3 regions of the Lawsonibacter sp. LCP25S3_E2 genome follow, and region 2 is predicted to be linked to each of the others. Evidence: predicted binding sites of a transcription regulator. Region 2 holds the regulator's gene; each other region holds the start of a gene.
What was found. Region 2 encodes HrcA, which represses chaperone genes, less so after heat shock. Its sites were predicted from a motif close to TGTTAGCACTCNNNNNNNNNGAGTGCTAACA; they were not measured.

Region 1 (7,678 bases), on a different contig from region 2:
AACGTCGGCAGATTTCCATCCCCACTGGGACTGGATAATAAAGCCGGTAAAGGCGTTGAGGGTGGCTGCAATGGCGGGCATGGTCCAGGGACTGCGCAGGGGCTTCCAGTCATAGAAGGCAAAGCACACCGCAAAGGTGAGAATGGAGGCCGAGGCGTAGCGAAGGCCGCTGGAAAAGTCCAGGGTGGTCAGATAGCCGAAGCAGGCCCCCACCAGGGAGGCCCCGCCGCATAGTCCCGGCCCTGCCGCCCCCACCAGCGCTACACCGAAGGGGGCACTGTTTTGAAAAATGGCCGCTCCCGACAGAACCGCCGACAGCAGCAGGCATATGGCCGCTTTGATCCCCAGAGTCAGGGTTGAGGCGGACAGCCTGACCTGTCCGGTGCGCTGGGACTGCTGGCGCAGCTGGGTGAGTTTGGCGCGGATCATCTTTTTGGCTGTCATGCCTGTCTCCTCCTAAGTAGGCCGGGACACGCCGGTGCCGGCTGGTTGTGGCTTCCATTATATTCCAAAAAATGGAAAATATCAGTCGAAGAAACGGAGGAGAAAAAAGGGCACCAAAACCGGGATAATAAAGTTAGGACTTGTATTTTCAGGGGAAATCGAATACAATATACAATAGTATGAGTATCAAAACTCCCTATCCTCAGTGAAAGGAAGGTAATCCTATGAAACTGCAAACAGAACTGGGTGAGATCCGCATCAGCAGCGAGGTCTTTACCACCGTTACCGGCAGCGCGGCCACCAATTGCTATGGAGTGAAGGGAATGGCTGTGCGCTCCACCACGGACGGGCTGGTTCATCTGCTGAAGCGGGAGTCCATGGCCAAGGGTGTCAAGGTATATTATAATGAAGATGGCACGGTGTCCATCGAATTGCACATTATTGTGGAAAACGGCGTGAATCTCATGGCCGTGTGCCGCTCCATCATGAGCGAGGTGCGCTATGTGGTCAGCAAGACCACCGGCGTGGAAGTGGCATCGGTGGACGTGTGCGTAGATTCCATGCGATTTTGATCATTCGTAGAAAGGAACTTAGCCGACTATGGTAAAGAAGATTGACGCGGCGGTATTTCAGCGGATGGTCATCCATGCACACGCCGCTATGAACGCCCAAAAACAGGTGATTAACGACCTGAACGTGTTCCCTGTCCCCGATGGGGATACCGGCACCAATATGACGCTGAGCATTGGGGCCGCTTCCAAGGAAATGAAGAAGAACCACTACGATACGGTGGGCCAGGCCGCCCAGGGGACCGCTTCCGCGCTGCTGCGGGGGGCCCGAGGCAACTCCGGCGTGATCCTCTCCCTTCTGTTCCGGGGCTTTGCAAAGGCCGTGAAGGAGAAGGAGACCATGGATGGCCGGGATCTGGCCATTGCTCTGGACTTCGGCGTGGCCGCAGCCTATAAGGCGGTGATGAAGCCCGCTGAGGGCACCATCCTCACCGTCTCCCGCCTGGCCGCCGCCCGTGCGGCCGGCTGTGCCCGTGAGGCCGACAGCGTGGAAGAGGTGCTGGAGGCCGCGATTCAGGAGGGCCAGGTGGCGCTGGACAACACCATCAACCAGAACCCTGTGCTGAAAAAGGCCGGCGTTGTGGACGCCGGCGGCAAGGGATTTTTGGTGATTCTCCAGGGCATGCTGGACGAGCTGCGGGGCGTGCCCATGCCCGACAGCGGCGAGGACGCCGCCCCGGCGGAAAAAGCCGACTTTGTGGCCATGGCCGCCGAGGAGATCACCTTTGCCTTTGACACGGTGTTTATCGTACGCAAGCATCAGGAGAATGTGAATCTGGACCCCTTCCGCAAGTACCTCAACAGCATTGGCGACAGCCTGGTCATTGGCGAAGACGACGAGGCCTTTAAGGTCCATGTCCACACCAACATTCCCGGCGCCGCTCTGACGGAGGCCCAGAAGTACGGCACTCTGGAGCTGGCCAAGATCGAGAACATGCGGACGCAGGCGGACGATCTGGCCGCAGGCAAGCATGTCCAGAGCACCGACGACCTGGACGCCATTGAGGCGGAGCTGGAGGCGGGCTGTGATGCCGCCCCGGAAAAGGCTGCGCCGGAGAAAAAGTTCGGCTATGTGGCCGTGTGTGCCGGAGCCGGATTGGAAGCGGTGTTCCGCGACCTGGGTGTGGACGGCCTGGTGGGCGGCGGTCAGACCATGAACCCCTCCACTGAGGACATTTTGAAGGAGATCGAGCGTACCCCCGCCGAGATCGTCTATGTCCTGCCCAACAACAAGAACATCATCATGGCCGCCGAGCAGTGCATGCGCCTGTGCGAGGACAAGAAGGTCGTGGTCCTGCCCACAAAGACCGTGCCTCAGGGCATTTCCGCCATGCTGGCAGTGGACCCCGATGCCAGCGAGGAGGACAACACCCAGGCTATGCTGGACGGCTTTGCCAATGTGCACACCAGCGAGATTACCTATGCCGCACGGGACTCTGACTTTGACGGCTTTGCCATCAAGCAGGGGGACTATCTAGCCCTGGAGGAGCACCAGCTCTTCGGCACGGACCAGGACCTGCACGCGATCCTGGACCGGCTGGCCCACTCGGACAGCCACCAGGGGGCGGAGTTCATCTCCATCTTCTACGGAGAAGATGTGACGGAGGAACAGGCCCAAGAGGCGGAGAAGATCTTTACCCAGGCCTGCCCCAATGCGGAAGTGACCCTTCTGCCGGGCGGTCAGCCGGTATACTACTATATGATTTCCGCAGAATAAACGTAAAAAAAGCGCCCATCCATATGGATGGGCGCTTTTTTCAATTACTCGATGGCGATTTTGGTGGTAGTCTCCAGAGCCTTGGGGGGCTGCTTGGGCAGCGTCAGCTTCAAAACGCCGAACTCATATTTGCACTGCACGTCCTCGGGACGGATATCGCCCACATAGAAGCTTCTGGAGCAGGCGCCGGCGTAGCGCTCCTGGCGGATAAAGCGGCCGTCCTTGTCCTCCTCGTCCTTGTCCAGGCCCTTGGCGGCGCTGACGGTGAGATAGCCGTCCTTCAGCTCCACGCTGACCTCGTCCTTCTTAAAGCCGGGCAGGTCGATGGCCAGCTTATAGCTGGTTTCATTTTCCTTCACATCGGTTTTCATCAGGTTCTTTGCATGCTTGCCGTACAGGGGGTTGGCACCGCCGAAGAAGCTCTTGTCAAAGGTGTTGTCAAAGAAATCGTCAAACAGGTTTTCACTAAAAATACTAGGTAACATAAGTCGTTCCTCCATTTAAAATTGATTTGTTGCCGTGGCGGAGGCCCGTATGGTCTTCTTCCAGGTACGAGTAGAGTATAGCACAGAACATTAGCACTCGCAATAGGTGAGTGCTAATGTTTACAAAAAGATAATAATTTATAGGAAGAAAATACACAATTTCCAGAAAAACAAGAAGAGAAAGAGAGGCTTTTCAAAAAGATACTTCTCTGATATAATGGGGAGAAACTGACGAAAAGGCGGTATTTGATATGCCTGTCTCCCTGATTCCATCCTTTTTGGCCTACTGTTACATCGGAGCCATCACCCCCGGTCCAGCAAACCTTTGCTCCCTGTCCGCGGCGCTGCGGTATGGGAAGGGGCCGGCATTGAGGCAATGGAGGGGATTGTTTGTTGGATATTTTCTGGATTGTATGGGGGCCGTGTTGGTCACCTGGCTGCTGGGTACCCTTTTGAACGACTATGTGGGCTATTTGTCCTGGGTGGGGGCAGCCTATCTGCTATGGCTGGCCTGGCATATGCTGCGCTCTGCTGGGGTTAAGCTGGGAGAGGAGGACCCGGCGTATCCCTCCTTCCGAAATGGTGTATTGGTGCAGATCACCAATGTAAAGGTGATTATTTACTGCCTGACCTCCCTGTCCGCTTATGTGCTGCCCTATACGGATTCCTTTTGGTATCTGCTGGCGGTGGGACTATTTTTGCCCTTTACCGGACCCGTCGCCAATCTGGTGTGGCTGTTTGCCGGAGCCACATTGCAGAAATTGTTTTCCCACTATCAAAAGACGGTGGATATTGTGCTCGCTGTGTCCCTGGTTTTATGCGCGGTGACGCTGGTGTGGCCCCACTGAATGGAAAAGCCGTCCTTTTATCCCAGGATAAAAGGACGGCTTTCTGCTGGACTTATACCCCCAGCCATTGCTGCAGGTCAAAGAGGTCAGAGGCAATATAGTCGGGATTAAAATCCTGAAAATCGCCGGCCGGAGTAGTCCCGTTGAGGACGGCGGCAAAGTGGCAGCCGGCGTTTTGGGCAGCCCCCGCATCCAAAACAGTATCTCCGCAGAAGAGGGTGCTTTCGGGCTTGACTCCCATGCGCTCCATGGCCAGAAGCAGCCCTTCCGGATCGGGCTTGGGACGGTGGACATCCGCGCTGCCGATCACCGTCTCCAGGTCCTGAAGCAGTCCGTAACGGTCCATGATGATTTCCAAGGTATCTCCCCGCTTGGTGCTGACGATGGCAGTTTTGACCCCGTGGGCGTGCAGAGCCTGAAGAAGTTCGACTGCCCCTGGGAAGAGAACGGCTTCCCGCCGCTGAAGTTCCTGAGCTACCTCCAGAAAGAGCGGACGGAATTTTGCCCGGTTTTCCGGGTCCTCATCCCCCGTGAGCATGGTGTAGGCGTCCTCCAGCAGATAGCCGATGGTGGCACGTACCGCCTCCCGGTCAGGCTCCGGCCACCCAAGAGCCGTCAGTCCGTGGCGAAAACCAGCCACGATGGAGTCGGTGCAGTCTCCCAGAGTGTAGTCAAAATCAAAGCATACCGCTTGAAACAAAACGATCTCTCCTTTCGAAATGCAAAGCAGATATAGCTATCATATCATGCCGGGGGCGGTGGAGCAAGAGATAGAAGCGGCGGTGGATAGAAAGAGGCCGGGAAGGCAGTTGCCTTCCCGGCCTGACATTCAATCCTTAGGGATAGCGCGTAAAGACCGTATCATATCGGCTGTCCAAGTCGTTTAGATCGCCGGTCTGATCCCAGTAAACACGCTCCCGGTACTCGTCTGCATAGGCGTAGGTAAATTCTTCATACTTGGTATCTACGCTGAGAATGATGACATAGGCTTCTTCATAGTCGTAGTAAAGAATGTCACCGGGCTGCATGCTGGTAAACTTGGTGTTCTTGCTTACATCCAGGTCGCCAAAAATTTCATCGCTGATGAAGTAGGCAAAACCTTGGCTGCCGTAGCCGGTGCCCAGTACGGGTGACTTGTAGCGGTCGTCCTCAGCCCAATCATCTCCGGAGTAGTCATCTTCCAGGTCAGAAAGCAGTGCCAGCACATTCTTTTCTGTAACAGGCTTTCCGTTGGAGAGGACTTCATCGTCATCATCATCATTGGTTTCTGCATCGGTGGGGTAACGAGTATAGACGGTGTCATACCGATCCATATTCAGCCAATCCCGGTCGTTCCAGCAGATTTCATCGTAGCTGTCCAGATAGAGATAACTAAAGGTGTCGTCGCTGGTATCCACATCCAGCGCGATGAGATAAGTATCGGCTTCATCGCGATAGACGATATCGCCGGGACGCATGTCGTAAACCCGGTCCAGCTCTTCCACGTCCAGATCACCGAAAATCTCATCACTGATCATATAAGCGAAGCCCTGAGCACCACGGGCGCTGCCCAGCACGTCGGACTCATACCGCTTATTCCATTCATCGCCGTCCTCATACTCTTCTCTCAGATCATCCAGCAGGCGCAGAACGTTGCGCTCGGTGGCCTCTTCGCCGTTGGCGAGCACATCATCGGGCTCGCCCTCATAGCGGGTATAGACGGCATCCCGGCTGCCCAGATTGTCAATATTGCCGCTGCCCTTCCAGGAGACACTGCCAAAGCCGTTGCAGTAGACATAGTTAAAGCGATTCCCATTCACGGAGGTCACCAGTGCATATTGGTCGTCCGCGTTAAAGTAAACCAGGTCGCCGGGCTTCATTTGGCTGAACTTGGTCACCTTTTCCGAGGGGAGTGTGCCGAAGACCTTGTCGCTGAGCATATAGGCAAAGGCCTGGCCGCCCTTGGCAGTGCCCAGCTTGGCAGAGGTATAGGTGCGCTGGGTCTCCCAGAAGTAGGACTCATAGAACTCGCGCTGCAGCTCCTGCAGGGCGTCGGCTGCATTCTCTTCCGTGGCATCTTTGCCGTTAACCAGTTTGCCGGGGCGGTTATTGTAGGTGGGAGCGGACTGCTCCTTGGCGGCATCCAGCATGGCGCACAGCACCACAGCGGCCTGGCCGCGGGTCATGACCGTATCACCCTTGAAGGTACCCTTGTCATCCATACCGGTCAGGAAGCCGCCGGCATAGGCCATCACCACAGCGGTCTGATACTTTGTGGGGATCTGGGACCAGTCGGGAATGGCGGCCATGTAAATGTAAATGAAATTGGCATTGGGCTCCGGCCAGCCCTGGAGTTTCTGGGCATTATAAATGATTTGAGCCATGTCATAGCGGGTGAGCTTTGCTTCCGCGACCGAGGAATACCACTTACCAGTGGAAGTGCGGCTGTCGCCGGCAGTGGTGCCGGTCAGCAGCCCCTTGAGGTAAGCGGTTTCCATATAGGGGTACCACCAATAGGAGGATTTCCCCTGGAGGGCGTTTGCTTCACCCGGATAGAGCAGGGCGCATACCATGGTGGCAAAATCGGCCGCGGACAGCGGGTTGTCTACGCCGTATAGGTTGTTGCCCATACCGCTGACCAGGCCGTTGGTGGACGCTTTTTGCACATAACTATAGGCCCAATGGTTGCTGGGCACGTCTGTAAAAGCCGCGGAGCTGGTCAGTACGCTCCCGGCCAGGATGCCGGCGCTCAGCAGTGCAGCGACGGCGGTACGCAGCGTTCGTTTCATGAGTTCATTCCTCCCTGTCATGGCTGTATGATGAAACAGTCTTTACCGTAGTATAACGCCTCTTGGGTAAAACTTCAAAGGAAACCGCTCAATTTTTAATAAAAATTAACATTTTCCAAAAAAGGGAAAAAACGGAACTTTAAAATAGAAAGGAGAGATAAAAGCTGTAAAAATGTGCGGTTGGCTTTGCTTTTTATTTATATATTAAAGGTAGAAAAAAATAAGCAAGGCGATTAAGCAAGGCAATGAAAGCAAAAGCCGCAATGTTACACCTTTGTTACATTTGCGCCCGGCCCGTTGACTTTCAAAATTGCCTTTGATAGAATGACCCCAGAAGTTGAAGAGTGCCCCTACCCCCAGCCAGGCCCACGGGCGAAACTGGAAGCGTCCAACAAGAGGGAAGGGATGTGGGAGCGGGGAAAGATTTAACTTCTAAATATGGGAGAAAATCCCCGATTGGTGCCCGGCTTGACCGGGTGGCCAAAATAAAAAAGGAGGAATTCCGAATGAGAAACCTGAAACGGGCTCTGAGCCTGGCTCTGGCTTCCGTCATGGTCATTGGCATGATGGTTGTCGGCACCGGCGCGAGCTATCAGGACGTCAAGGCTACCGACAATGTGGAAGCCATTGAAGTCCTGCAGGCTGTCGGCATTATGACCGGCGACGAGAACGGTGACTTCAATCCCGACGCTAACGTCACCCGTAACGAGATCGCTGTTGTTATGTCCAACCTGCTGAACCTGGACTACGATTATTATCGTGGCGTGAATCCCTTTACCGACGTGCCCGACTGGGCCGCTCCCTATGTGGCTGCTTGTGCCGCTGAGGGCGTGGTCGCTGGCATCGG
Region 2 (7,678 bases):
AAATTGTCCATAGAGCAGCACTTCCTTGGATAGGGTAGTTTCATTATATACAGCCCTCATTTTATTTGCAAGGGGGCAGGGGCAGAATGTGTCTATTTGTGTCGCTTATCCTTGACTTTCCAGGCGCGGCAGAATAGAATAGGTCTACTACGCACAGATGAGTGTTTGGAGGGATGAGTGTGTTTCATTACTTCGACAATGCGGCCACTACACAGGTTCGGCCCGAGGCCGCTCAGGCCGCTCTGGAAGCCATGACACAGCAGTGGGGCAATCCGTCCTCCGTGTATCAGTTCGGAGGCAGGGCGGCGGCCTTGGTGAAGGATTGCCGGCGGGATGTGGCCCAGGCGTTGGGCTGCCAGCCGGAGGAGGTCTACTTTACCTCCTGTGGAACGGAGAGCGACAACTGGGCCATTCGTTCCGGGGTCGAGCTGAACCGGAGAAAAGGAAGGCACATCATTACTACGGCCATCGAGCATGCCGCTGTGCTGGAGCCGTGCCGGGAGCTGGAACGCCAGGGGTGGGAGGTCACCTATTTGACCCCGGACAAACAGGGGCAGATCGATCCCGCCCAAGTGGAGGCAGCATTGCGGGAGGACACGGTGCTGGTATCCATGATGCTGGTCAACAATGAGCTGGGGACCATTCTGCCTGTGAAGGAGACGGCTCGAGCCATTCAAAAATCCGGCTGTCCCGCGCTGCTTCACTGCGATGGGGTGCAGGGGTTTTTAAAGGTACCGTTTACGCCAAAGGAACTTGGAGTGGATCTGCTGTCCATCAGCGGGCATAAAATCCATGCGCCCAAGGGGATTGGCGCGCTGTACATCAAAAAGGGACTCAAGCTTCCACCCCTGATCCGAGGCGGCGGACAGGAGTCCGGGCTGCGTTCGGGTACGGAGGCTACGGGACAGATTGCCGCCCTGGCTGCCGCTGCCCGTCTGGGCAGAGCGACCATGGAGGCGGATTTGAAGCACATGGCCCGCCTGCGGGAGGAGACGGCTGCCCGCTTGACGCAGCAGGTGCCGGGACTTAAGGTGCTGGTGGAGCATGGCGCGCCCCACATCCTGCCGGTGACCATGCCGGGGTATAAGAGCGAGGTGGTGGTGCGCTACCTCAGCGACCGGGGCGTGTTCCTCTCCTCCGGCTCGGCCTGTCACAAGGGAAAGCCCAGTCATGTGTTTGCGGCGCTGAAGCTGCCAAAGCCCGAGCTGGACGGAGCCCTGCGCATCAGCTTTTCCGCAGATACCAGCCAGGAGGACGTAGATGCCCTGGTTCAGGCGCTGGCTGCGGCAAAACAAGAGCTGTTTCCCACGATGTCTTAAATTTTACGAAAAGGAGAATGTTTGTGCTCGCTTATATGAAGCAAAAGCCTGGCTTCTACCGCCAGGTGGCGGCGTTGGCTGCGCCCATTGTGCTGCAAAACTTGATCACCAGCACGCTGAGTATGGCGGATACGTTTATGGTTGGAATGTTGGGGGAAGCCCCCATGGCAGCGGTGACGCTGGCCAATATCCCCCTGTTTGTAGTGCAGCTGTTTATCTTCGGAGTCCAGAGCGGCTCGTCCGTCCTTATTAGCCAATATTGGGGCAAACAGGACATGGAGGCCATCAACCGGGTGATGGGCGTGGCCATTTGGGTAGTGCTGCTGGTCTCCTCGGTATTTGCGGGGATTTTGCTGGTTTGCCCGGTACAATTCCTCAGCCTCTTCGGCAATCAGCCCGAAGTGGTGGAGATGGCGGCCCAGTACGGCAGCATTGCCGGTATATCTTATGTGCTCAATGCCTTTACTATGATGTATGTGGCCGCCTACCGGAGTATGGAGCGGCCCCAGCTGGGCATGTACATCCTGGCCGCTTCCATGACCGTCAATACCTTTTTAAACTGGGTATTTATTTTCGGCAATCTGGGGGCCCCCGCCATGGGGGTGCGGGGCGCGGCCCTGGCAACCCTCATTGCCCGTGGGCTGGAAGTGACCATTGTGGTGACACACATGGCCCGCAATACCTTTTTCCGGATTCGGGGCGGGCTTTTGCTGAGACCGGGACTGCCCATGCTCCAGCGGTTCCTGCGCTATGGCGGCCTGGTGGTGTGCAATGAGACTATGTGGGGTCTGGGAACCTCCATTTTCCCCACCATCATGGGCCACATGGAGGGCAGCACCGAGATTTTGGCGGCCTACACCCTGGCGGGCAATGTGGAAAAAATTTGTACCGTGTTCTCCTTCGGCCTGGCGGCCACCGCTGCCATTATCATCGGCCGGGAGATCGGAGCGGGCAGAACGGCCCACATTAAAAATGTAGGCCTGGCCATGAATACCCTGGCAGTGGTGTGCGGCGTACTGCTGTCGGTGTTCCTGGTATTCTTTGCACGGGAAGTGGCACCCCTGTGGGTGTTCCCCCTGTTCAAGCTGTCCCCAGGAGCCAGCTCGGTGGCGGCGATGATGATTACCGTTATGGGATTGTTGATGCCCCTGCGCAATTTCAACAGTGTCAATATCATCGGTGTACTCCGGGGTGGAGGCGATGTGAGAGCGGCTACCTTGATTGATGTATCCCCCATTTGGGTGTGTGCCATTCCCTATGCCATTTTCTGCGGTGTGGTGCTGCGTACCTCGGTGTTCTGGGTTTACCTGGCCTTTGGTGTGGAGCAGGTGGTCAAATTTGTGCTGGGCGTGTGGCGCCTGCGCTCCGGCAAGTGGGTGCGTGACCTGACAAAAGGATAATGGCAAACCAGTTTGGTGCTGTTTTGAAATCACCGTCCGGTATCTCCGGACGGTGATTTTTTAGCACCGTTCCTGCGCCTGTGCAAAAGAAATATACCTGCTATTTGTTTAAAATAAATTCATAAAGTGGCTATTGACAATTCTCAGGGGGAGTGGTACATTATCTTTAGCACTCGGGGAATATGAGTGCTAAAGAAACGAAACGGAAAGGCGGCGGTACGATTGGAATTGACAGAACGGAAAAAGCGTATTCTGCGCGCCATTGTTGAAACCTATATCGCCACTGCCGAGCCCGTTGGCTCGAAGGCGGTGGCGGAGCTGGCGGGACTGGATGTCTCCACTGCCACCATCCGCAATGAGATGGCCGACCTGACGGAGCTGGGCCTGCTGGAGCAGCCCCACACCTCTGCAGGACGGATTCCCTCCGCGGCGGGCTACCGGCTGTATGTCAACGAGCTGATGGACCGCCAACAGCTGACCATTCAGGAGACCCAGCGCATTAACGAGGCGCTGAACCTGAAAATGGAGGAGCTGGACCGGGTCATCGACCGGGCGGGCAAGGTGCTCTCCCAGCTGAGCGATTACCCCGTTTTTACGGTGGCGGCGGCCAAGCAGCGGGTTACAGTCAAGCGTTTTGATCTGCTGATGGTAGAGGAGAACGCCTTTATCGCCGTGGTCATGACGGACAACAGTGTGGTGAAGAACAAGCTCATTCATCTTCCCGACCAGCTGTCCGATACCCAGCTTCAGCTTTTGTCCGCGGTGCTCAATACCTCCTTTGTGGGGCTGTCCCGTGAGGAGATGGAAGAGGCCCTGGACAAGATGGAGACCCACACCGCGCCGGGTGCGTTTGAGCTCATTTCCCTGGTCGTAGAATTTGCCATTGAGGTGCTGGATGACCAGGGGCGGCAGAAGTTCCGCACCGCAGGTATCACCCACCTGTTGGAGCACCCGGAATACCGCAGTCTGGATAAGGCAAAACCCCTGATGAATTATCTCAGCGAGGAAAATGAAACCTCCCGCCTTCCCATGAACCTGAACAACGGGAAGAGCATGAATATCCTCATCGGTCCGGAAAATGTCAACGATGCCCTGAAAGATACCAGCGTGGTCATGGCCAGCTACGATATCGGAGATAATATGAAGGGGATCATCGGTGTGGTAGGCCCCACCCGGATGGATTATGCCAAGGTGACCGCCCGGCTGTCCTATTTTGCCGATAGCCTGACCCGGATGTTTGGCAAAGAGCTGCCCTCTGGGGAACAGGAAGACAAGGAAGAATCCTGAGTGAGCATGAGGAAAAAATATTGAACAGCGAAGGAGCACAGCATCGTGAGTAAAAAGGAAAAAAAGAACGAGATCCCCTCTCAGGAACAGCCCGAGACCGAAGCTGTTCAGACTGAGACCGCTGAGGCCGAAGCCGCTCAGGCAGAGACCACCGAGCAGCCCCAGCAGGAAGCGCAGGCTGCCCAGGAGGACCCCATTCAGAAACAGCTGGCTGCCCAGGAGGACCGCTTCCTCCGCCTGGCTGCTGAATATGATAACTACCGCAAGCGCACCGCCAAGGAGAAAGAGGCCCTGTGGAACGAGGCAAAGGCGGATACCGCCATTGCGTTCCTGCCGGTCTATGACAATCTGGAGCGGGCACTCAAGCAGCCCACCGCCGATGAGGCCTATAAGAAGGGCGTGGAGATGACCATGAATCAGCTGAAGGAGATTTTCTCCAAGCTGGGCATTACCGAGATTCCCGCGCTGGGTGAGAATTTTGACCCCAATCTCCACAACGCAGTTATGCATGTGGAGGACGAGACCCTGGGCGAGAATGTGGTGGCCGAGGTATTTCAGGCCGGCTTCCAGCTGGGAGAAAAGGTCATCCGGTTCGCCATGGTAAAGGTAGCAAACTGATCCGAAGCGCGGAGGCGTGCATTTTACAGCCGCTGCAGCGTGACCATATAAATTCGTTAACAACAATCTTTCATATATTTAGGAGGAAAACATTATGTCTAAGATCATTGGTATCGACTTAGGTACAACCAATAGCTGTGTAGCCGTTATGGAGGGCGGCGACGCCGTCGTCATCGCCAACGCCGAGGGCAACCGTACTACCCCTTCTGTGGTGGCCTTCTCCAAGGACGGCGAGCGTATGGTGGGCCAGGTGGCCAAGCGCCAGGCCATCACCAACCCCGACCGGACCATCAGCTCCATCAAGCGTGAGATGGGCACCGATTACAAGGTGGAGATCGACGGCAAGAAGTACACTCCCCAGGAGATCAGCGCCATGATCCTTCAGAAGCTGAAGGCGGACGCCGAGGCCTATCTGGGCCAGACCGTCTCCGAGGCCGTCATCACCGTTCCCGCTTACTTCACCGATGCCCAGCGCCAGGCCACCAAGGACGCCGGTAAGATCGCCGGTCTGGACGTGAAGCGTATCATCAACGAGCCCACCGCCGCCGCTCTGGCTTACGGTGTGGATAAGGAAGACGCCCAGAAGATCATGGTGTATGACCTGGGCGGCGGCACCTTCGATGTGTCCATCCTGGACATCGACGAGGGCGTCATCGAGGTTCTGGCTACCGCCGGCAACAACCGTCTGGGCGGCGACGACTTTGATAAGTGCGTCATGGACTGGATGGTTGCTGAGTTCAAGAAGGCCGAGGGTGTGGACCTCAGCGGCGACAAGGTGGCTATGCAGCGTCTGAAGGAGGCCGCCGAGAAGGCCAAGATCGAGCTGTCCGGCGTCACTTCCACCGCCATCAACCTGCCCTATATCACGGCCGACGCCACCGGCCCCAAGCACCTGGACCTGACCCTCACCCGTGCGAAGTTCGATCAGCTCACTGCCCACCTGGTGGAGGCCACCAGCGGCCCCGTGAAGCAGGCTCTGTCTGACGCCGGTCTCACCGGCAGCCAGCTGTCCAAGGTCCTGATGGTGGGCGGCTCCAGCCGTATCCCCGCCGTGCAGGAGATGGTGAAGAAGCTTACCGGCAAGGAAGGCTTCAAGGGCATCAACCCCGACGAGTGCGTGGCGCTGGGTGCTGCCCTCCAGGGCGGCGTGTTCACCGGCGACGTGAAGGACCTGCTGCTGCTGGACGTCACCCCCCTGTCCCTGGGCATTGAGACCATGGGCGGCGTGATGACCAAGCTGGTGGAGCGCAACACCACCATCCCCAAGCGGGCCAGCCAGATCTTCACCACCGCGGCCGACAATCAGACCTCTGTTGAGGTCCACGTGCTCCAGGGCGAGCGTGAGATGGCCCAGTACAACAAGACCCTGGGCCGCTTCCACCTGGACGGCATTGCTCCCGCCCGCCGCGGCGTGCCTCAGATCGAGGTCACCTTCGACATCGACGCCAACGGCATTGTGAACGTGTCCGCCAAGGACCTGGGCACCGGCAAGGAGCAGCACATCACCATCACCTCCTCCACCAACATGTCCAAGGAGGACATCGACAAGGCCGTCAAGGAGGCCGAGCAGTTTGCTGCCGAGGACGCCAAGCGCAAGGAAGAGGTTGACATTCGCAACAACGGTGACCAGATGGTCTACCAGACCGAGAAGACCCTGGAGGATATGGGCGACAAGATCCCCGCTGAGGACAAGAGCAAAGTGGAGAGTGCCCTGAACCACCTGAAGGAGACCCTGAAGGGCAACGACAGCCAGGCGATCAAGGACGCTACCGAGGCTTTGACCAAGGAGTTCTACGCCGTCAGCGAGAAGCTCTATGGCCAGGCCGGCCAGGCTGCCGGCGGCGCGGGCCCCGATATGGGCGGCGCCAACTTCGGCGGCGGCCAGCAGGGCGGCGGAAACGCCGGTCCTGATGTGGTGGACGCTGACTATGAAGTCGTGGACGACGATAAAAAGTAAGATAACAAAATAAGCATAGGCGGGGCTCTGCCCCGCCTGTGTGGCGTCTATTTTAAATCGAAGAAAGTTAAATTTAGGGATGGGAAGCCACCTCCCTCCTGGCGGTGCCGGGAAGCGGGATTGCTTCTGCAAGGACAGATGAGAGCATGGTTCGAAGGCCCCATTCCTAATTTGTAAAGTTGGTGAACCATATGCCAGAACAGAAACGAGATTACTACGAGGTCCTGGGCGTCTCCAAAGGGGCTTCGGAGGAAGAAATTAAAAAAGCTTACCGCAAGCTTGCTAAGCAGTACCACCCGGATCTGCATCCAGGAGACAAAGAGGCGGAGGAACGCTTTAAGGAGATCAACGAGGCCTATGGCATTCTCTCGGACCCGGAGAAGAAATCCCGCTATGACCAGTTTGGCCACGCCGGTGTAGACCCCAACTTTGGTGCCGGGGGCGGCGGCTTCAGCGGAGATTTTGGGGATCTGGGTGACATCCTTGGAGATATTCTGGGCGGCGGCTTTGGCGGCTTTGGCGGCTTCGGCGGGTTTGGCGGCGGCTTTGGCGGCTCTGCCCGGCGCAACGGCCCCCAGAAGGGGGAGAGCCTGCGGGCCAACATTACCATTACCTTTGAGGAGGCGGCCTTCGGCTGCACCAAGGAGATCGACCTGAACCGTACGGAGACCTGTGAGGCCTGCCATGGTTCCGGCTGTGAGGCGGGCACCACCGCGGAGACCTGTCCCGATTGCCGGGGCACCGGCGCGGTGCGGGTACAGCGTGGCGGCGGCGGCTTTGCGTTCTCCACTACTACCACCTGCCCCAAGTGCCGGGGTACGGGCAAGATCATCCATAGTCCCTGTAAGGCCTGCGGCGGCGCGGGCAGTGTGCGCAAGAAAAAGCGTGTTTCTGTGACCATCCCCGCCGGTATTGATGATGGTCAGGCGGTCTCCCTGCGGGGCCAGGGCAACGCCGGTGTGAACGGCGGCCCCTCCGGAGATCTGCTGGTGGGCATCCGGATTAAACCCCACAGCCTGTTCCAGCGGGACGGTACCACGGTGCTCTATGAGCACCCGGTGTCCTTCTATCAGGCGGCTATGGGAGCCGAGCTGGAG
Region 3 (7,678 bases), on a different contig from region 2:
GATTGTTCAGGTGATGATGAATATCGTTTCCAATTCGATTAAATATACCCCTGACGGGGGGCATATTACCATTGCGGCCGGGCGTCGTGAGGATCGCGTGTGGCTGGTGGTAGATGACGACGGCATCGGCATTCCAGAGGAGGACCGCCCCCGGATTTTTGAGCGCTTCTACCGGGTGGATAAGGCCCGTTCCCGTCAGTCCGGGGGCACTGGCCTGGGGCTGTCCATTGCCAAGGAGATCGTGGACCGGCACCAGGGCAAACTGAGCCTGATGAATAAGCAGGGGCCTGGACTTGCGGTGAAACTGGAGCTGAAGATCGAGGGACCAAGCCATGAAGCAAAATCATAAGCGGCGGGCGATCGAACTAAGTAAGGACGTCTTGATCCTTCTGCTGACCTGTTCCGCCCTGTGGCTGGCGGCCAGAACCCAGCTGTTGGCCCCACTGGATAACCTGCTGGGTGAGGAGCGGCCTGAGACGGTGGCAGGACAGGAGCAAATGGGAACCCAGACGGGGAGTGCTTTGCCCATGGCCATGGTTGTGAACGTTCCCGAAGGAAGAATACTGACGGAGGAGACGGGACTGCCTGGAGAAGGGGAAGGCATCCGGTCAGGCATTGTCCATGACCAGCAGGCCTGTCAGGAGCTGTTTCAGCAGGTGGCCGGTGTGCTTGTGGAGGCGATGTCCGGCACTGTGACGCCGGAGACGATCGACCGGGAGCGGTGGGAAGCTGCCCTGACGGAACAGTTGGGGGTCTATATGGACTTTCAAGGGGAGCTTCCTATGCCTGTGCTGGCGGCCTGGCTGTCCGGCGGAAGCACCCAGCTGCAGGGGAACGTTCGGCGGCTGATCCTCGCTGGAGAGGAGGACGGAGTCGTCCTCTACTACCGGAATGAGGAGGACGGCAACTATTATCGGTGCGCCTGTGAAATGGGCGATGGTAAGGTATTGGAGCAAGCGCTCGCCTCATTTACGGATAACGGGGTTTTTTATGCCTTTGAGTCAGAGGAATACCAAATTCTGGCGCCGGATACCCTTCTTTTTCCCAATACCCCCAATCTGGAGGTTTATACCGTCTCTAACCCGGTAAATGGGGGCGAGGCTTCCCTGCAGGAACTGGTGCGAGATTTGGGCTTTTCATTGAATTCCACCAACTTTTATTCCACGGACGAATGGGTAGCCCGCAGTGGAGATGACAGCGTTCGGTTATCGGAGCGAGGAACCGTGGAATATACTGCTGGGGATGACAATGGCGTCCTGCCTGTGATACAGGGAGATGGCAGCAGTCTTTACCAGAGCGTGGAGACTTGCCGGAAGGTGGCGGCTATTTTGATGAATGGCCGCTGCGGGGATGCCAGGCTCTACCTGAGTGCGGTTCGTGAGACACAGGACGGATTGGAAATTGAGTTTGACTATAGCCTGAATGGAATCCCGGTTTGTATGGACCAGGGAAGTGCTGCGCATTTCTTGGTATCCGATGGTAAGATTGCCCAATTTACCATGCGCCTGCGAAGCTATGCAGCCAGCGGGACCACATCGGCGGTGATGCCGCCAAAGCAGGCCCTGGCGGCCTTTTCTGCCTTGAATCTGGAAGGGCAGGAGCTGATGCTGACCTATACGGACGGCGGCGGGGATACCATGAGTGCCGGCTGGGCGGCCAGACAGGAGTCTGGGAAGGAGGAATAGGGCCATGCCATGGACAAAGCTGAAAAATATCATTCTGCTGATCCTGGTGCTGACCAACCTCTTTCTATTGGCCTTGGTAGTCAGTCAAAGCCTGCAGAACAGGCGGCAAAACAGCCAGACCAGGGAACACACCGTGCTCTTTTTGGCGGAACGGGGCGTGGAAGTGAGTGCGGACAGCATTCCTCAGTCTATCGAGCTGCTGCCTCAGACTGCCGAGCGGAATCAGGAAAAGGAGCAGCAGACTGCGGCGCTTCTTTTAAAAGGAGAGGTAGAAAAAGAAGCTCGGGGCGGTGAGATTTACCGCTATTCCAACAGCCAGGGCTGGGTTCAATACCATAGTGACGGATCTTTTTCTGCCTATCTGGAGCCAGGTGTTTACCCGGCACAGGACAAGAAAGCTGCCTGTACGGCTATTTTAGAGACTGTGGGGTTTGAAGGGACGCTGCTGGAAGAGACGGAAGAGGAGCTCGTATTTCAGCAGACGTGGAATGAGATCCCTCTGTTTGGCCAGCGGGTCATCATATTTTGTGCCAACGGGAGTGTTAGTACGATTTCCGGCCAACGCCTGATAGGAGAGCCGGAGGTGGACCAAACGCGTAAGACCATTACCGTTTCCACCGCCCTGGTGCGGTTTCTCAATGGTGTGAGTACCTTGGGAGATGTGTGTAATCGCATTGACCGGGTAGAGGAGGGGTACGTGTGTACCGCCACCTTAACAGGTTCTATGCTCTTGACCCCCGCATGGCAGGTTACGACCGATACCGGAGCATACCAGCTGGATACGGTGACTGGGACGGTCTGGCGGGCGGAATAGCGGGAAAAGGGCAGAGAGGATCTGTGTAAAATGTACGACGTCTTAGTGCGCCGTGATCCTAGGGAGGAAATTCATGTCGAGACGGAATAATCCCGTGGGCATCTTGGACTCGGGAATCGGGGGATTTAGTGTGCTCAAGCAGGTTCAGCGCCTGCTGCCGGAGGAAAACATTCTGTATTTTGGAGACGGGGCCCATGTCCCCTATGGCAACCACCCGGAGCAGACCATTGTGGCCTTGAGCCGGTATATGTTTGAATTCATGGAGCAGCACCAAGTAAAAGTGCTGCTGGTGGGCTGCAATACCATCTCCTGTGTCACAGAGCAATGTGTGGATCTGGTGTCCTGTCCCGTCTTTAATGCGGTGCAGGCGGGGGTAAACGGTGCATTGTCCGGCGGAGGAGAGCGGGTGGGAGTCATTTCCACTGTGTTTACCCACAGCTGCCAGACCTACCCCCGGCAGCTTATGGCTCAGGGAGACAGGGGACTAAAGGTGTGCAGCCGGGGCTGCCCCAATCTGGCCAGCCTGGTAGAACATAATCTTGGAAGCGGCGAGGGGATGGACCGCGTGGAACAGGAGCTTCGCCGAGAGCTGGGGGAACTGGTGGAACAGGAAAAAATTCAGTGCTGCGTACTGGGCTGTACCCATTATTCTTTGGTCAGTGACCGGATTCAAAAGCTTTTTCCCCATTTGACTTTGGTAGACCCCGCGCAGGAGATGGCCCGGAACCTGGCGAGCTATCTCCGGGAGAACGACCTGACCAGAGAAGGCGGAGAAAAGGGCCGGGTGACGATCTATACGACCGGTGAAGTCAAGGAGTATACGCTGCGGGCAAATCAGGTAGGGCTGGAGCGTGTGGAACAGATCTGTTCCTACCCCGCCTTGGAAATTTGAGAAAAAACGGGGACGAGGACCGCAGGCCTTTGTCCCTGACTTTGTGCATACGGACGGAAAAGAGGTCCGCCGAGAAAGAGGTATAAAATGAGACAATTGCAGTTTGCTGTCCCGACGCTGTTCGGCCTGGAGGGCCTTTGTGCCGACGAGATGCGGCGGCTGGGATTGCCTGAGGTGAGGGCAGAAAATGGGCGGGTACTGTGTACAGGACAGGCGGCCGATTTACCCAGACTCAATTTGAACCTGCGCACTGGGGAACGGGTGCTGCTGGTGCTGGGGAGCTTTCCTGCTTCGGACTTTGACGCCCTGTTTGAAGGAACGAAGGCCCTGCCGTGGGAGGAGTTTATTCCGCGAGAGGGACAATTTCCGGTGAAGGGGCACAGCCTCAATTCGGCCCTCCATTCGGTGCCTGCCTGCCAGTCCATTGTAAAAAAAGCCATTGCTGCCCGTATGGGTCAGAAGTATCAGCTTCGTACACTTCCGGAGACGGGGGCACTGTATCAGGTGCAGTTTTCTATCATGGGGGATGTGGCCACCCTTATGCTGGATACCTCGGGAGCGGGACTACATAAGCGGGGGTATCGGGCACAGGGTGTGGCCGCTCCCCTGCGGGAGACCCTGGCCGCCGGTATGGTGCTCCTGTCCCGATATCGGGGGAGAGATCCCCTGTGCGATCCGTTCTGCGGCAGCGGTACGATCCCCATTGAAGCTGCCCTTATTGCTAAAAACCGTGCCCCAGGTCTGAACCGGAGTTTTTCCGCCCAGAAGTGGAGCTGGCTGGATAAAAAGCTTTGGATGTCCGCTGCAGACGAGGCCATGGACAAGGAATTTGACGGTGATTATGAGATCTGGGGTGGTGATCTTGACCCGGAAGCAGTAGCCTTGGCCCGCCACAATGCCCAGTTGGCTGAGGTAGAGGATGTGGTGCACTTTGAGGTGTCCGATGCCCGGACGTTTCATTGGGGCGGTATCCATGGCCGGGTGGTGACCAATCCCCCCTACGGGGAACGGATCATGGAACGCCGGGAGGCGGAGGAGCTCTACCGGGCTTTTGGCAAGGCTTGGGATAAGTTCCCGGAGGGGTGGAGCTTATATCTGCTGTCCTCCCACACGGAATTTGAACGAACCTTTGGAAAAAAGGCGGATAAAAAGCGTAAGCTCTACAACGGAATGCTTAAGTGCGACCTGTTTATGTACGGAATAAAGTGAGAAGGGCCGGGAGAGCGTGAGACATTTGTTTATCATCAACCCCGCAGCCGGGAAACAAGAGACCACCGCCCAGCTGGAGGGACTGCTGTCCCAAGTGAGCTTTCCCCACCGAGTGGTTTATACGAAAGGAGAGGGAGATGCCCAGCGCCTGACCCAAGAGGCTGCTGCTTGTCCTGAGCCTCTGCGGGTCTATGCCTGCGGAGGGGACGGAACCCTGAACGAGGTGGTAAATGGAGCGGCAGGGCTTGAGCATGTGGCAGTTACAAACGTCCCCAAAGGGACCGGGAATGATTTTCTGAAAATCTTTGGACCGGATTACCGGGAGCGGTTTTATGACCTGGAGGCACTGGCTCAGGGACCGCAGCGGGCCTTTGATCTGATGGATTGCAACGGAAAGCTGGGCCTGGACGTGGTGTGTGCCGGAGTGGATGCCCGCATTGCGGCAGATGTCCACCGGTATAAGGATCTGCGTTTTGTCTCAGGAATGGGGGCCTATGTGCTCTCCCTGGTGGAAAATGTGTTTTTCAAGGGAATTAACCGCCCTATGACGGTAAAAATGGGGGATATTTCCTGGGACAACCGTCAGACTGCTATTTTGTGCATCTGCAATGGCCGCTACTATGGAGGAGGTTTTATGCCGGTAGCGGAAGCTATGCCTGATGACGGGGTGCTGGATATGCTGCTGGTTCGGCAGGTGAGCCTGCCTACCTTTTTGCGCCTGGTGGGAAAATATGCCAAGGGACTTTACCGCAATTACCCTGAACTGATTTTGGAGCACCATGGCAAGGCGGTGTCGTTCTGTGCACGGGAGCCAATTACGGTGGTGGTGGACGGGGAAGTGATGGTAGATACCAGCTTCACCGTTCGGCTTTCCGAGAAGAAGATCAACTTTTTCTTTCCAGAGGGCTGTGATTACCGAATGGAGAAGAAAATTAGCACTTAAAGAGCTTGTTTGTGAACAAAAAGTAAATTCTAAAAAATTGGCCTCCAATTTTTCAAAATTGGGGGTTGATTTTTTGGGAGAAAGCGGTTATTATCATAGTTAGATTTAGCACTTGAATAAAAAGAGTGCTAAACTGCTGGATTCGTAATTGGAAAATTTATATCATATAAGGAGGAACCTGTTATGAAACTCAAACCCCTGGCTGACCGTGTCATTGTAAAGCTGGTGGAGGCTGAGGAGACCACCAAGGGCGGCATCATCCTCACCGGCGCCGCCAAGGAGAAGCCCGAAGTGGCTGAGGTCATTGCTGTTGGCCCCGGCGGTATGGTGGACGGCAAGGAGGTCGTTATGACCGTGAAGGTGGGTGACAAGGTCATCACCAGCAAGTATGCCGGCACCCAGGTGAAGCTGGACGGCGAAGAGGTCACCATTGTCCGTCAGAACGACATTCTGGCGGTTGTCGAGTAATAGTTTGATTTGATTTGGAGGTAATGCTTTATGGCTAAGATTATTTGCTACGGCGAGGAAGCCCGCAAGGCTCTGGAGAAGGGCGTCAATCAGCTGGCTGATACCGTGAAGATCACTCTGGGCCCCAAGGGCCGGAACGTAGTTCTGGATAAGAAGTTCGGCGCTCCCCTGATCACCAACGACGGTGTGACCATCGCCAAGGAGATCGAGCTGGAGGATCCCTTTGAGAACATGGGTGCTCAGCTGGTGAAGGAAGTTTCCACCAAGACCAACGATGTGGCCGGTGACGGTACCACCACTGCTACTCTGCTGGCTCAGGCCATCATTCGTGAGGGCCTGAAGAACCTGGCTGCCGGCGCCAACCCCATGATCATGAAGAAGGGCATTGCCAAGGCCACCGAGACCGCCATTGAGGCCATCAAGGGCAACAGCCAGAAGGTCAACGGCTCCGCTGACATCGCCCGCGTAGGCGCTGTCTCCTCCGGGGACGAGACCATCGGCAAGCTGATCGCCGAGGCTATGGAGAAGGTGGGCCACGATGGTGTTATCACCATTGAGGAGTCCAAGACTGCCGAGACCTATTCCGAGGTTGTGGAAGGCATGCAGTTTGACCGGGGCTATATCACCCCCTATATGGTCACTGACACCGAGAAGATGGAGGCCAACCTGGACGACGCCTTCATCCTCATCACCGACAAGAAGATCTCCAACATCCAGGAGCTGCTGCCCCTGCTGGAGCAGGTCGTCCAGTCCGGCAAGAAGCTGCTGATCATTGCCGAGGATGTGGAGGGTGACGCCCTGTCCACCCTGATTGTCAACCGTCTGCGCGGCACCCTGAACGTGGTGTGCGTCAAGGCCCCCGGCTTCGGCGACCGCCGCAAGGAGATGCTCCAGGATATCGCTATCCTGACCGGCGGCCAGGTCATCTCCTCCGATGTGGGTCTGGAGCTGAAGGAAGCTCAGCTGGGTCAGCTGGGCCAGGCCCGTCAGATCAAGGTCACTAAGGAGAACACCACCATTGTCAATGGCGCTGGTTCGTCCGAGGAGATCAAGGCCCGCATTGGCCAGATCAAGAGCCAGATCGAGGTTACCACCTCCGATTATGACAAGGAGAAACTCCAGGAGCGCCTGGCCAAGCTGGCTGGCGGCGTAGCCGTCATCAAGGTCGGTGCTGCCACTGAGGTGGAGATGAAGGAGAAGAAGCTGCGCATCGAGGATGCCCTGAACGCCACCCGCGCCGCTGTGGAAGAGGGTATCGTGGCCGGCGGCGGCACCGCTTACCTGAACGCCATCCCCGCTGTGGAGAAGCTGTACGCCGAGGTAGAGGGCGATGAGAAGACCGGCGTGCAGATCATTGCACGGGCTCTGACTGCCCCTGTGAAGCAGATTGCCGCCAACGCCGGCATCGACGGCTCCGTGGTTCTGGAGAAGATCCGTGAGTCCGGCAAAACCGGTTATGGCTTCGACGCCTACAATGAGACTTATTGCGACATGATCCCCAACGGCATTGTGGATCCCACCAAGGTGACCCGCTCCGCCCTGGAGAACGCCGCCTCCATTGCCAGCACCCTGCTGACCACCGAGGCCCTGGTCGCCGACAAGCCCCAGCCCCCCGCCCCTGCTGCTCCTGCTGCCCCTGATATGGGCGGTATGTACTAAGGCAAATT

Region 1: ACTQ3R_RS01130 (Hsp20/alpha crystallin family protein) is a predicted target of HrcA. The motif match lies at 3,304-3,334, and genes of this name have one in related genera.
Region 3: ACTQ3R_RS05530 (co-chaperone GroES) is a predicted target of HrcA. The motif match lies at 5,647-5,677, and genes of this name have one in related genera.

Annotation. Positions count from the first base shown of each region.
Region 1 is NZ_JBQKJL010000001.1:208,352-216,029, reverse strand. It holds gene ACTQ3R_RS01145 (SpoIIE family protein phosphatase) at 1-444, opposite strand, end outside; gene ACTQ3R_RS01140 (Asp23/Gls24 family envelope stress response protein) at 669-1,016, shown strand; gene ACTQ3R_RS01135 (DAK2 domain-containing protein) at 1,045-2,730, shown strand; gene ACTQ3R_RS01130 (Hsp20/alpha crystallin family protein) at 2,775-3,215, opposite strand; gene ACTQ3R_RS01125 (LysE family transporter) at 3,467-4,063, shown strand; gene ACTQ3R_RS01120 (HAD family hydrolase) at 4,116-4,763, opposite strand; gene ACTQ3R_RS01115 (S-layer homology domain-containing protein) at 4,900-6,831, opposite strand; gene ACTQ3R_RS01110 (S-layer homology domain-containing protein) at 7,338-7,678, shown strand, end outside.
Region 2 is NZ_JBQKJL010000021.1:24,573-32,250, reverse strand. It holds gene ACTQ3R_RS14205 (thiamine diphosphokinase) at 1-11, opposite strand, end outside; gene ACTQ3R_RS14200 (cysteine desulfurase family protein) at 180-1,319, shown strand; gene ACTQ3R_RS14195 (MATE family efflux transporter) at 1,343-2,719, shown strand; gene hrcA (heat-inducible transcriptional repressor HrcA) at 2,906-4,006, shown strand; gene grpE (nucleotide exchange factor GrpE) at 4,052-4,624, shown strand; gene dnaK (molecular chaperone DnaK) at 4,719-6,581, shown strand; gene dnaJ (molecular chaperone DnaJ) at 6,773-7,678, shown strand, end outside.
Region 3 is NZ_JBQKJL010000004.1:127,489-135,166, reverse strand. It holds gene ACTQ3R_RS05560 (ATP-binding protein) at 1-349, shown strand, start outside; gene ACTQ3R_RS05555 (hypothetical protein) at 333-1,685, shown strand; gene ACTQ3R_RS05550 (hypothetical protein) at 1,690-2,499, shown strand; gene murI (glutamate racemase) at 2,573-3,391, shown strand; gene ACTQ3R_RS05540 (THUMP domain-containing class I SAM-dependent RNA methyltransferase) at 3,479-4,600, shown strand; gene ACTQ3R_RS05535 (diacylglycerol/lipid kinase family protein) at 4,617-5,543, shown strand; gene ACTQ3R_RS05530 (co-chaperone GroES) at 5,727-6,011, shown strand; gene groL (chaperonin GroEL) at 6,042-7,670, shown strand.